DNA from 2 places in the Arthrobacter sp. SAFR-023 genome. Region 2 is predicted to be linked to the other one. Evidence: riboswitches for the same ligand, from Rfam matches in the RefSeq annotation. Region 2 holds a riboswitch; the other holds the start of a gene.
What was found. A riboswitch is a leader RNA that binds a small molecule or an ion and turns the genes downstream of it on or off. The one in region 2 is predicted to bind glycine.

Region 1 (4,662 bases), on a different contig from region 2:
GCGGCGTGACAGTGTCGTAGTAGCCCTGGCCGATCATCTGCACGCCGGTCTTGTTCTTGGCGGCCAGGCGGCGAAGCTCCGCCAGGACCTCAACTTCGCTCAGGGCGGCGGTGAGCAGCAGGGGGTTCTCCTGGCGGATGGACGCCGGAACGGCGGTATCCACGAGGCCGTCGACCGTGTCATAGCCGACAGTCTTGAGCATGGTGTCGATATCGGCCTGGCGCCGGGCGCCGATATGCCGGTCGGCAAAGGTTGATGGAAGAGATTGAATCGTCATGAGGAACTCCAGGTCTGGCCGGCCACGTGTGGCACGGCATGGATTGGGTTCCTCCCCGCTCTGTATTGGACCTGAGAGATTCCGCGGACATGATTCTCCGCTTGCACCGTCGGTGAGCCCGGTTACCCGAACTGCTTTCCAGAGTTGCCTAGCCGCGGCGGTACGGGGGCCTGAGAGATTCCTGGGGAGGATTTGCTCCTACGGCGCCTGCCCGGTGAATGACTGGGAGGACTCTCCCGCCACGGTTCGAAAGGCTATGAAGATGTGGGGTGATTCGGCTCACAGGTTACGGGACAATTCCGCCCAGACCAAATCGGAGGTCCCCGTTTGACATTTCTTCGTGACGGAGACCACACTGATCCGGTGGCCAGCGGGGCTGCACTGACCGGCCCGGGCCGGCAAGACGGCCGCCGCCGGCACACATAAATTTTTTTAAATAACTGAAAATGCTTACGATCTGCGGCGGGAGAGCCCTGCCGGTACGTTCAGCAGGCGCCGTAGGAGCAAACCCTCCCCAGGAAACTCTCAGGCCCACGTACCGCCGCGGCGAGGCAACTCTGGAAAGCAGGCAGGCACGTCCTGTCTCACCGACGGTGCAAGCGGAAGACCATGTCCGCGGAATCTCTCAGGTCCAAGACAGAGTGGGGAGGAACCGAATCAGTGTGGCTATTGGCCACTTGAACGATGGAGTTCCTTATGACGATTCATCCCCCTGCCTCCCCAGCCGGTTCCTCAGCCGGTGAGGCTCCCCGCCTGGAGCGGCAGCTGAGCAACCGGCACATCCAGCTGATCGCCATCGGCGGTGCCATTGGCACGGGCCTGTTCATGGGCTCCGGCAAGACCATTTCCGCGGCCGGGCCGTCCGTGATCTTCGTGTACATGATCATCGGCTTCATGCTCTTTTTCGTCATGCGGGCCATGGGCGAGATCCTGCTGAGCAACCTGAACTACAAGTCCTTCAGCGACTTCGCCGCCGACCTGCTGGGGCCGTGGGCGGGGTTCTTCACCGGATGGACCTACTGGTTCTGCTGGGTGATCACAGGCATTGCGGACGTCATCGCCATCGCCGGGTACTCCCGCGAGCTCTGGCCGGGATTGCCCCTCTGGATCCCGGGCCTGGCCACCGTGGCCATCCTGCTGCTGCTGAACCTCACCACAGTCAAGGCATTCGGCGAAACAGAGTTCTGGTTCGCCCTCATCAAAATCATCGCCATCGCCGCCCTGATCATCGTGGGCATGTTCATGATCTTCAGTGGTTTCCAGAGCGACGCCGGACAGGCAAGCTTCACCAACCTGTGGAGCCATGGCGGCTTCTTCCCCAATGAATTCATGGGTTTTGTGGCCGGCTTCCAGATCGCTGTGTTCGCTTTTGTGGGCATCGAACTGGTGGGCACCACGGCCGCAGAGGCCAAGAACCCGGAGAGGAACCTTCCCAAGGCCATCAACTCCATCCCGATCCGTGTGCTGCTCTTCTACGTGGGTGCCCTCATCATCCTGATGTCCGTCACGCCCTGGACCCAGTTCGCCGCCGGCCACAGCCCGTTCATTGCGATGTTCTCGCTGGCCGGACTCGGGGCCGCCGCCACGGTGGTCAACCTCGTGGTGCTGACCTCGGCGATGTCCTCGGCCAACTCCGGAATCTACTCCACCTCCCGCATGGTCTACGGACTGGCGCAGGAAGGCGACGCGCCCGCCGCCTTCGGCAGCCTGTCCCGCCGCAAGGTACCCAACAACGCCCTGTTCCTGTCCTGCGTGCTGCTGCTCTCCGGCGTAGTGCTCATGTACGCCGGCCAGGACGTCGGCAAGGCGTTCGACATGGTCACCACCGTTTCGGCCGTTTGCTTCGTCTTCGTTTGGTCGATCATCCTTGCCAGCTACATCGCTTTCCGGCGCCGTCGCCCGCACCTGCACACCGCCTCCAAGTTCAAGATGCCCGGCGGCATCCCCATGGTGTGGGTGGTCTTCGCGTTCTTCGCCTTCGTGCTGTGGACCCTGACCACCCAGCCCGACACCCTGACCGCACTGCTGGTTACCCCCGTCTGGTTCGTCCTGCTCGGTGCGGCCTGGCTGGTTCTGCGCCGCCGGCCCGCGCACCTGGCCCGCTACGCGGCCTTCCAGGATGAACTACAGGCTGAGGAGACCGCCGCCCGCGAGCATGGGAGCCGGCATCTCGAGGAGAAGGAAAGCGTCAAGTGATGATCAGGACCGAGGAAAGGCCGACGGCGGCGGCCCGGGCCCGCGGGGCCCAGACTCCCGATGCCGGCGGGGAGTTTGTGCTCACCTTCCATTGCCCGGACTCGCTGGGAATAGTCCAGTCGGTCGCGGATTTCCTGCTCAAGCAGGAGTGCTACATCGTTGACCTCAAGCAGTTCGGCGACCGGACCGCGGGGCATTTCTTCATGAGGGTCCACTTCGCCTCGACGAGTGACGCGACAGGTGACACGGCAGGTGACACCGCCGCCGTCGAACAGCCCGCCGTCGAACAGCTCCGAGACAGCTTCGCACCGCTGGCAGGTCAATGGAGCATGGACTGGCGTCTGGAGCGCCACGGCCGCAAGCAACGGATCCTGGTGATGGTGTCCAAATACGATCACTGCCTCAACGACCTGCTGGTCCGCGCCCGCAACGGCGAGCTGCCGGTGGAGATAGCGGCGGTGGTGTCCAACCACCCTGACCTGGAAGGGCTCGCAGCCTGGCACGGGGTCCCGTTCCACCACATCCCCGTGACGCCGGAGACCAAAGCCGAAGCGGAGGCCGAGCTGCTTGGACTGGTGGATGACTATGAAGTTGAGCTGGTGGTCCTGGCCCGCTACATGCAGGTTCTCAGCGACTCGGCCACCGCCCGGCTCGCCGGCAGGGCCATCAACATCCACCACTCCTTCCTGCCCAGCTTCAAGGGTGCCAAACCGTACCACCAGGCGCATGAGCGCGGAGTGAAGACTGTCGGCGCCACGGCCCATTACGTGAATTCAGAGCTTGATGAGGGACCGATCATTGCGCAGCAGGTGATTGAGGTCGACCACACCTACACTCCCGCGGACCTGGTGTCCGTGGGCAAGGACGCGGAGTGCAAGGCCCTGACGAATGCTGTTCGCTGGCACGCCGAAGGAAGAATCATCCTGTCCGGGAACCGCACGGTCATCCTCCGCTGACAAGCCCATCCAACCAGACCTGGAGTTGCTCATGACGAACCAATTGCCGGTGCGCCTGGAGATCATTCCCACCGACGGCATTGTTGCCGAAGTACAGACGCACGTTTCAGCCGGATCAACGCTGACGGTAACCTGCCTCCCGCACCACGGGGTCAAGGCCACCGTGGGGGCCTCGGTCCAGCTTGGCCAGCTGGGCTACAAGGTGATTCCACACCTGGCCGCCCGGAGCATCGATAGCCGGGCGCAGCTGGCCGGCATGCTCCGTGACTGCGAGGCTGCGGGGATTACGGAGGTTTTCGCGATCGGAGGTGACGCTCCGGAGCCCGCCGGTCCCTACGGCAACAGCAGCCGGCTCATGGAGGACATTGCCGACCTGACCGGCGGGTCCATGGCCATCGGTGTCGCCGGATATCCCGAAGGCCATCCGAAACACAACGAGCTGCAGATGCTCGATGCACTGCTGGAGAAGCAGCATCTGGCCTCGAACGTGGTGACCCAGATGTGCTTTTCGGCGCCCAGGATCGGCTGGTACACGGAAATGCTGCGGCGCGAAGGCCTCGATCTCCCGATCTGGGCTGGGGTGGCCGGGGCCGTTCCGCGGGCCAAGCTGATCTCGCTGGCCACCAAAATCGGGGTCGGCCCGTCGCTGAAGTTCCTGAACCGGAAAGGCCCCCTGGCCCGCAGGCTCCTGAACGCGGGCAGCTACTCATCCAGGTCCCTGGTTTCCGAACTGGCCACCATGGAACCTGCACTTGCGGGCATCCACCTCTACACGTTCAACAACGTCGAAACCCAGCCGGCGATGAACTGGAACCTCCCCGCGGGCGCCAAAGCCTCCTAACCAAAGGCCGCAACCAGAGCGCGAACGTACACTCGTGGCCCCTTTCCCGCCGCGGAAGGGAAGCCACAACTGTACGTTCGCGTTTTTTCTGGTCTCAACATCTTGCATCTTGGGCTGAAACCCCAATCACCCTAGACGGTGGCGTCACAGAACACGCCTGCCTCGGCGTCTGACTGCGCACCAGTGGAGTTCTTGTCCAGATATTGGGCCCAAAACGCCGCGCAACCCGCGATATCTGGACAAAATCTCCCATCCGTTGCTCCGTAGGTGCCGTTTTGGAGCGTGAAAAGGGCACCCACGGAGCAATCAACGGGGTTAACTACAGGAGCAGCTCGCCGACGGTCAGCTGCAGCCGGATCGCGTCGCCAGCCTCGTCCGACCCGCGGCTGCCC
Region 2 (4,662 bases):
TCGATGCTGCGGAGGTTGATGCCCTTCTCTTCGGCGGCGGCGATGATGCCGGCGGCCTTGCCCGGGACGGAAACCGTCACGGTGTCGAAGAAGCTGGTGTGTAGGACGTCCAGCCCGGCGGCCTTGAGCGAGGCGGCCAGGGTCTTGGCATGGCCGTGTGCGGTTTCGGCGATCGCCTTCAGGCCTTCGGGTCCGTGGTAGACGGCGTAGAAGGAGGACACGATGGCCAGCAGCGCCTGCGCAGTGCAGATGTTGGATGTGGCCTTCTCGCGGCGGATGTGCTGCTCCCGGGTCTGCAGCGCGAGGCGGTAAGCGGGAGTGCCGGCGTTGTCCTTAGAGACGCCCACGAGGCGGCCGGGAAGGGAGCGTTCCAGGCCCTTCTGCACGGCCATGTACGCGGCGTGCGGTCCGCCGTAGAACAGCGGGACGCCCAGGCGCTGGGCGGAGCCGACGGCGATGTCCGCGCCCTGCTCGCCCGGGGGCGTGATGAGCGTCAGCGCCAGCAGGTCGGCGGCCACCGTGACCAGGGCGCCGCGTTCCTTGGCGGCGGCGATGACCCCGGTGTGGTCGAAGACGCGCCCGGAGACGCCGGGCTGCTGGAGGACGACGCCGTTGATGTCGCCGTCGGGCAGTCCCTGGGACAGGTCGGCGACCTCGACCTCGAAGCCAAGCGCCTCGGCGCGGCCCTTGACGATCGCGATGGTCTGCGGCAGGGAGTCGGCATCCAGGACCGTCTTGCCGTCCTTGGCGTCCTTGTTTTTGTTGGCCCTGCGCATCAGCAGTACGGCCTCTGCCACCGCCGTCGCCTCATCCAGCAGCGACGCGTTGGCGATCGGCAGGCCGACCAGGTCCTGGACCATGGTCTGGAAGTTCAGCAGGGCCTCGAGGCGGCCCTGGGAAATCTCCGGCTGGTACGGCGTGTACGCGGTGTACCAGGCGGGGGCTTCAAGGATGTTGCGGCGGATCACCGGCGGCGTGACGGTGTCGTAGTAGCCCTGGCCGATCATCTGGACGGCGGTCTTGTTCTTGGCCGCGAGATTCCGGAGTTCGGCGAGGGTTTCGACCTCGCTCAGGGCCGGGGAGAGCTCCAGCGGGGAGTCCTGCCGGATGTCTTTCGGCACTGCCGTGTCAACCAGTGCATCGACTGTCTCGTAGCCGACGGCCTTGAGCATGGCTTCGACGTCGGCCTGTCGGCGGGCACCAATATGCCGGTCGACAAAGGAGGCGGAGGCTGAATCTACGGTCAAAAGGAACTCCATAACTAAGGGCGCGGGGTACGCCACAGTGATTCGGGTTCCTCCCCGCTCTGTATTGGACCTGAGAGTTTCCGCGTTGCTGCGCCTACGCACAGCTCCGCTTGCACCGTCGGTGAGCACAGCATGCCCTGAACCGTCCGCGTGTTGGCGGAACATTCAATGCGGGCAGCCTGCTGCTTTCCAGAGTTGCCTTGCCGCGGCGGTACATGGGCCTGAGAGATTCCTGGGGAGGTTTTGCTCCTACGGCGCCTGCTTGTACCTACTTGCAGGACTCTCCCGCCGCAGATCAAAGGCATATTCAGTTGAGCGGTGACAGCTGTCACAGAGGCTATTCTCCTACGCCGGGATCGCGTCTGCAAACTGTGGCGGCGTGGGCTGGCCCACCCCCGGCGCGCAACTACCCGCGCAGCCGGCTTACCCCCGCAGCCGGTCGAGGGCCGCAAGAAGGCTTTCGACGTCGACCGCGGTCTCCGACGGCGTCGCGGCCGGGCCGACGGACAGCATGGCGTTGAAGTACAGCCCGTCCCCCATATAGAGGACGGCCTTGGCGAGGCCAGGTCCGACGTCGCGGGCAATCTCGTCGAGCCACCGCTGCTGGATATGGGCGAACCGGCGCCGGGTCTCCTCGTGCGCCACCTCGGCGAGCCTGGTGGCGGCCACGATCGCACGGTCGAGCGGGGTGTCCGCCCAGACGGACGATTTGATGAAGTAGGCGGCAGCACCCTCGGGAGCCGCCGCCATGGCCTGGGCATCCGCCTCCGCGAACTCGTCCAGCCTGTCCAGCAGGACACTGATCAGCGCTTCCTTGTTCGGAAAGTGATACAGCAGCCCGCCCTTGGACACGCCAGCACGGGCGGCCACGGCGTCAAGTGTGGCGGCACGCTCCCCCACCTCGATCAGCAGGGATTCAAACGCATCGAGCACTGCGCCGCGGGCGACCGGTTTTCTGGGCATGGCTTCCATCATGCCCCTTCGCAGCGGGAGATCTGTAACTATACCGTCTAGACGGTATAGTTAACTTATGACCATGAACCCATCCCTGCCCCGGGAGCGCACACCTGCCGGCCAGGTCTCCAGCGGTGGCGGCGCGCGCGACTGGCTTGCCCTTGCCCTGCTGATGTTCCCTGTCCTCCTGGTGGCCGTGGACAACACCGCGCTGACGTTCGCCCTTCCCGCGGTCGCCCGCACCCTGGACCCCTCGGGCGTGCAGCTGTTGTGGATAGTGGACGCCTACGCCCTTGTCCTGGCCGGACTTCTCGTCGCCATGGGTAGCCTTGGCGACAGGATCGGGCGCCGCCGGCTGCTGCTGGTTGGCATTTCGGGATTTGCGGCGGTCTCAGCGGCATCAGCCTTCGCCCCGAGCGCCGAATGGCTCATTGCAGGCCGCGCGGCCATGGGATTCTTCGGTGCCATGCTCATGCCCTCCACACTGTCCCTGATCCGCAACATCTTCCGGGAGACCGGCAGGCGGAGGCTGGCGGTGGCCATCTGGGCTGCCGGGTTTTCCGGCGGCGCCGCGCTGGGGCCGATCTTCGGCGGCTGGCTGGTGGAGCACTTCTGGTGGGGCGCCGTCCTGCTCGTGGCCGTACCGATCATGCTGCCGCCGCTGGTCTTCGGCCGCTTCCTCATTCCTGAGTCCAAGGACCCCAGCCCGGGACGGGTGGACGGGCCCAGCATTGCACTGTCCATGCTGACCATGGTGCCGGTGGTCTACGGCATCAAGGAACTGGCCACCCACGGCCCCGGCGTGCAGTCCCTCGGAGTTCTGGCGTTTGGCCTGGGCATGTGCTTCGTCTTCGTCCGCCGGCAGCGGGCCCTCGCATCCCCGCTGCTGGACTTATCGCTGTTCAGGAACCGGGTGTTCAGCACTGCGATCACGGCCAACGTCCTGGCGCTGTTCTCCTACAACGGGTTCATCCTATTCTTGGCCCAGCACCTGCAGCTGCTTGAAGGCATGTCGCCCTCGCAATCCGGCACGGCGATGCTGCCTGCCCTTACTGCCATGGTGGTGGCGGGACTGCTGGTGGTTCCGCTGGTCCGGAAGGTTCGCCCCGGGTTCGTGGTGGCCGCGGGACTGGCGCTGAGCGCCACCGGTTACGCCCTCGTGGCGTTCGGGAATCACGACGCCGGTCCCACAGTGCTGCTGGCCGCCCTCCTTATTCTGGCGCTGGGTGTGGGATCTGCCGAGACCATCTCGAACGACCTGATTCTCGGAGCGGTGCCCGCGGACAAGTCCGGAGCGGCCGCAGCGATCTCGGAGACCGGATACGAAGTGGGCTCACTCTTGGGCACAGCCATCCTGGGATCGATCCTGACCGCGTCGTACCAGCAGCACCTTTCCCTGCCCGACTCAGTTGCCCAAACCATCCCGGCGGCGTCCGCAGACCAGGCCAGGGAAACGCTGGCCGGCGCCATGGAGCTGGTCGGGTCGCTGCCGACCCCGGTGGCCGAGGGCCTCACGGCGGCCGCCCGGGCAGCGTTTGATTCGGGTGTCCACATCACAGCGGCGATTGCGCTGGTACTGATGGCGGGAGCCTCGGTGCTCGCCGCCGTCGTACTTCGCCGCGTTCCGCGCGCGAAGTAGCCGGGACCCAGTAACCGGCGCCGCACCCACGGCAGCCGACACAGCAACGGGCAGCCCCGGAGAAATTCCTCCGGGACTGCCCCTACTCCAGCCGGCGGCGCGCGGCGCGCCGGCTACTTGGCGTCAGGGTGCGTGACGCTGGCCGACGCCTTCATGTTCTCGGCGCCTACCATCCACGCATACTGCTCGAGCTTTTCGATGAAGGTGTGCAGCAGGTCCGCGGTGGTGGGGTCTTCCTCATCCACCTCGTCATGGACCTTGCGCATGGTACCCACGGCCGCTTCGAGTGCGGCGACTATGCGGTCGATCGCATCCTTGGTGCTGATGAGCCCGTCGGGGAACTGCGGAAGGTGGGTCGCCTTCGCCACAGTGGCGCTGCGCCCGTCCGGCAGGGCATGCAGGGCGCGCATGCGCTCCGCCATGTCATCGGCAAAGGCCCGGGCGGCATCGACGATCTCGTCCAGCTGAAGGTGCAGATCCCTGAAGTTGGTTCCAACGATGTTCCAGTGCGCCTGCTTGCCCTGGATGTGCAGTTCGATCAGGTCCGCCAGAACGGCCTGCATGTTGTTGGTCAGTGTCGGTGAAGCCTTCATGAATCCTCCTCGAATAGTCCAGTGGTTTCGACGCTACCGCAGGCACTCGGGCACAGCGAGCACCGGAACCCGAATTTCACGATCAGCTTACTTACTATTTTGCGGCCCACGCCCAAGGGTCATAAACGAGCGGCATTCAATATGCCCTTGCCACACTCGCGCGGCACGTGCATACTAAATGAACGTCATTCATTTAGTGACGGTCGTCTCACTGGAGAAATCATCATCA

Region 1: another riboswitch for glycine. It lies ahead of cycA (D-serine/D-alanine/glycine transporter); the one in region 2 lies ahead of ACTHQX_RS20445 (glycine dehydrogenase (aminomethyl-transferring)).

The regions. Positions count from the first base shown of each region.
Region 1 covers NZ_JBQCMF010000008.1:201,078-205,739, reverse strand. Annotated here, with positions in the region: partial or broken gene ACTHQX_RS10920 (glycine dehydrogenase (aminomethyl-transferring)) at 1-277, opposite strand, end outside; glycine riboswitch at 426-526, opposite strand; glycine riboswitch at 731-828, shown strand; gene cycA (D-serine/D-alanine/glycine transporter) at 974-2,473, shown strand; gene purU (formyltetrahydrofolate deformylase) at 2,473-3,429, shown strand; gene ACTHQX_RS10905 (methylenetetrahydrofolate reductase) at 3,461-4,270, shown strand.
Region 2 covers NZ_JBQCMF010000025.1:35,955-40,616, reverse strand. Annotated here, with positions in the region: partial or broken gene ACTHQX_RS20445 (glycine dehydrogenase (aminomethyl-transferring)) at 1-1,259, opposite strand, end outside; glycine riboswitch at 1,447-1,545, opposite strand; gene ACTHQX_RS20440 (TetR/AcrR family transcriptional regulator) at 1,671-2,210, opposite strand; gene ACTHQX_RS20435 (MFS transporter) at 2,278-3,840, shown strand; gene ACTHQX_RS20430 (Dps family protein) at 3,954-4,433, opposite strand; gene ACTHQX_RS20425 (nitrilase-related carbon-nitrogen hydrolase) at 4,662-4,662, shown strand, end outside.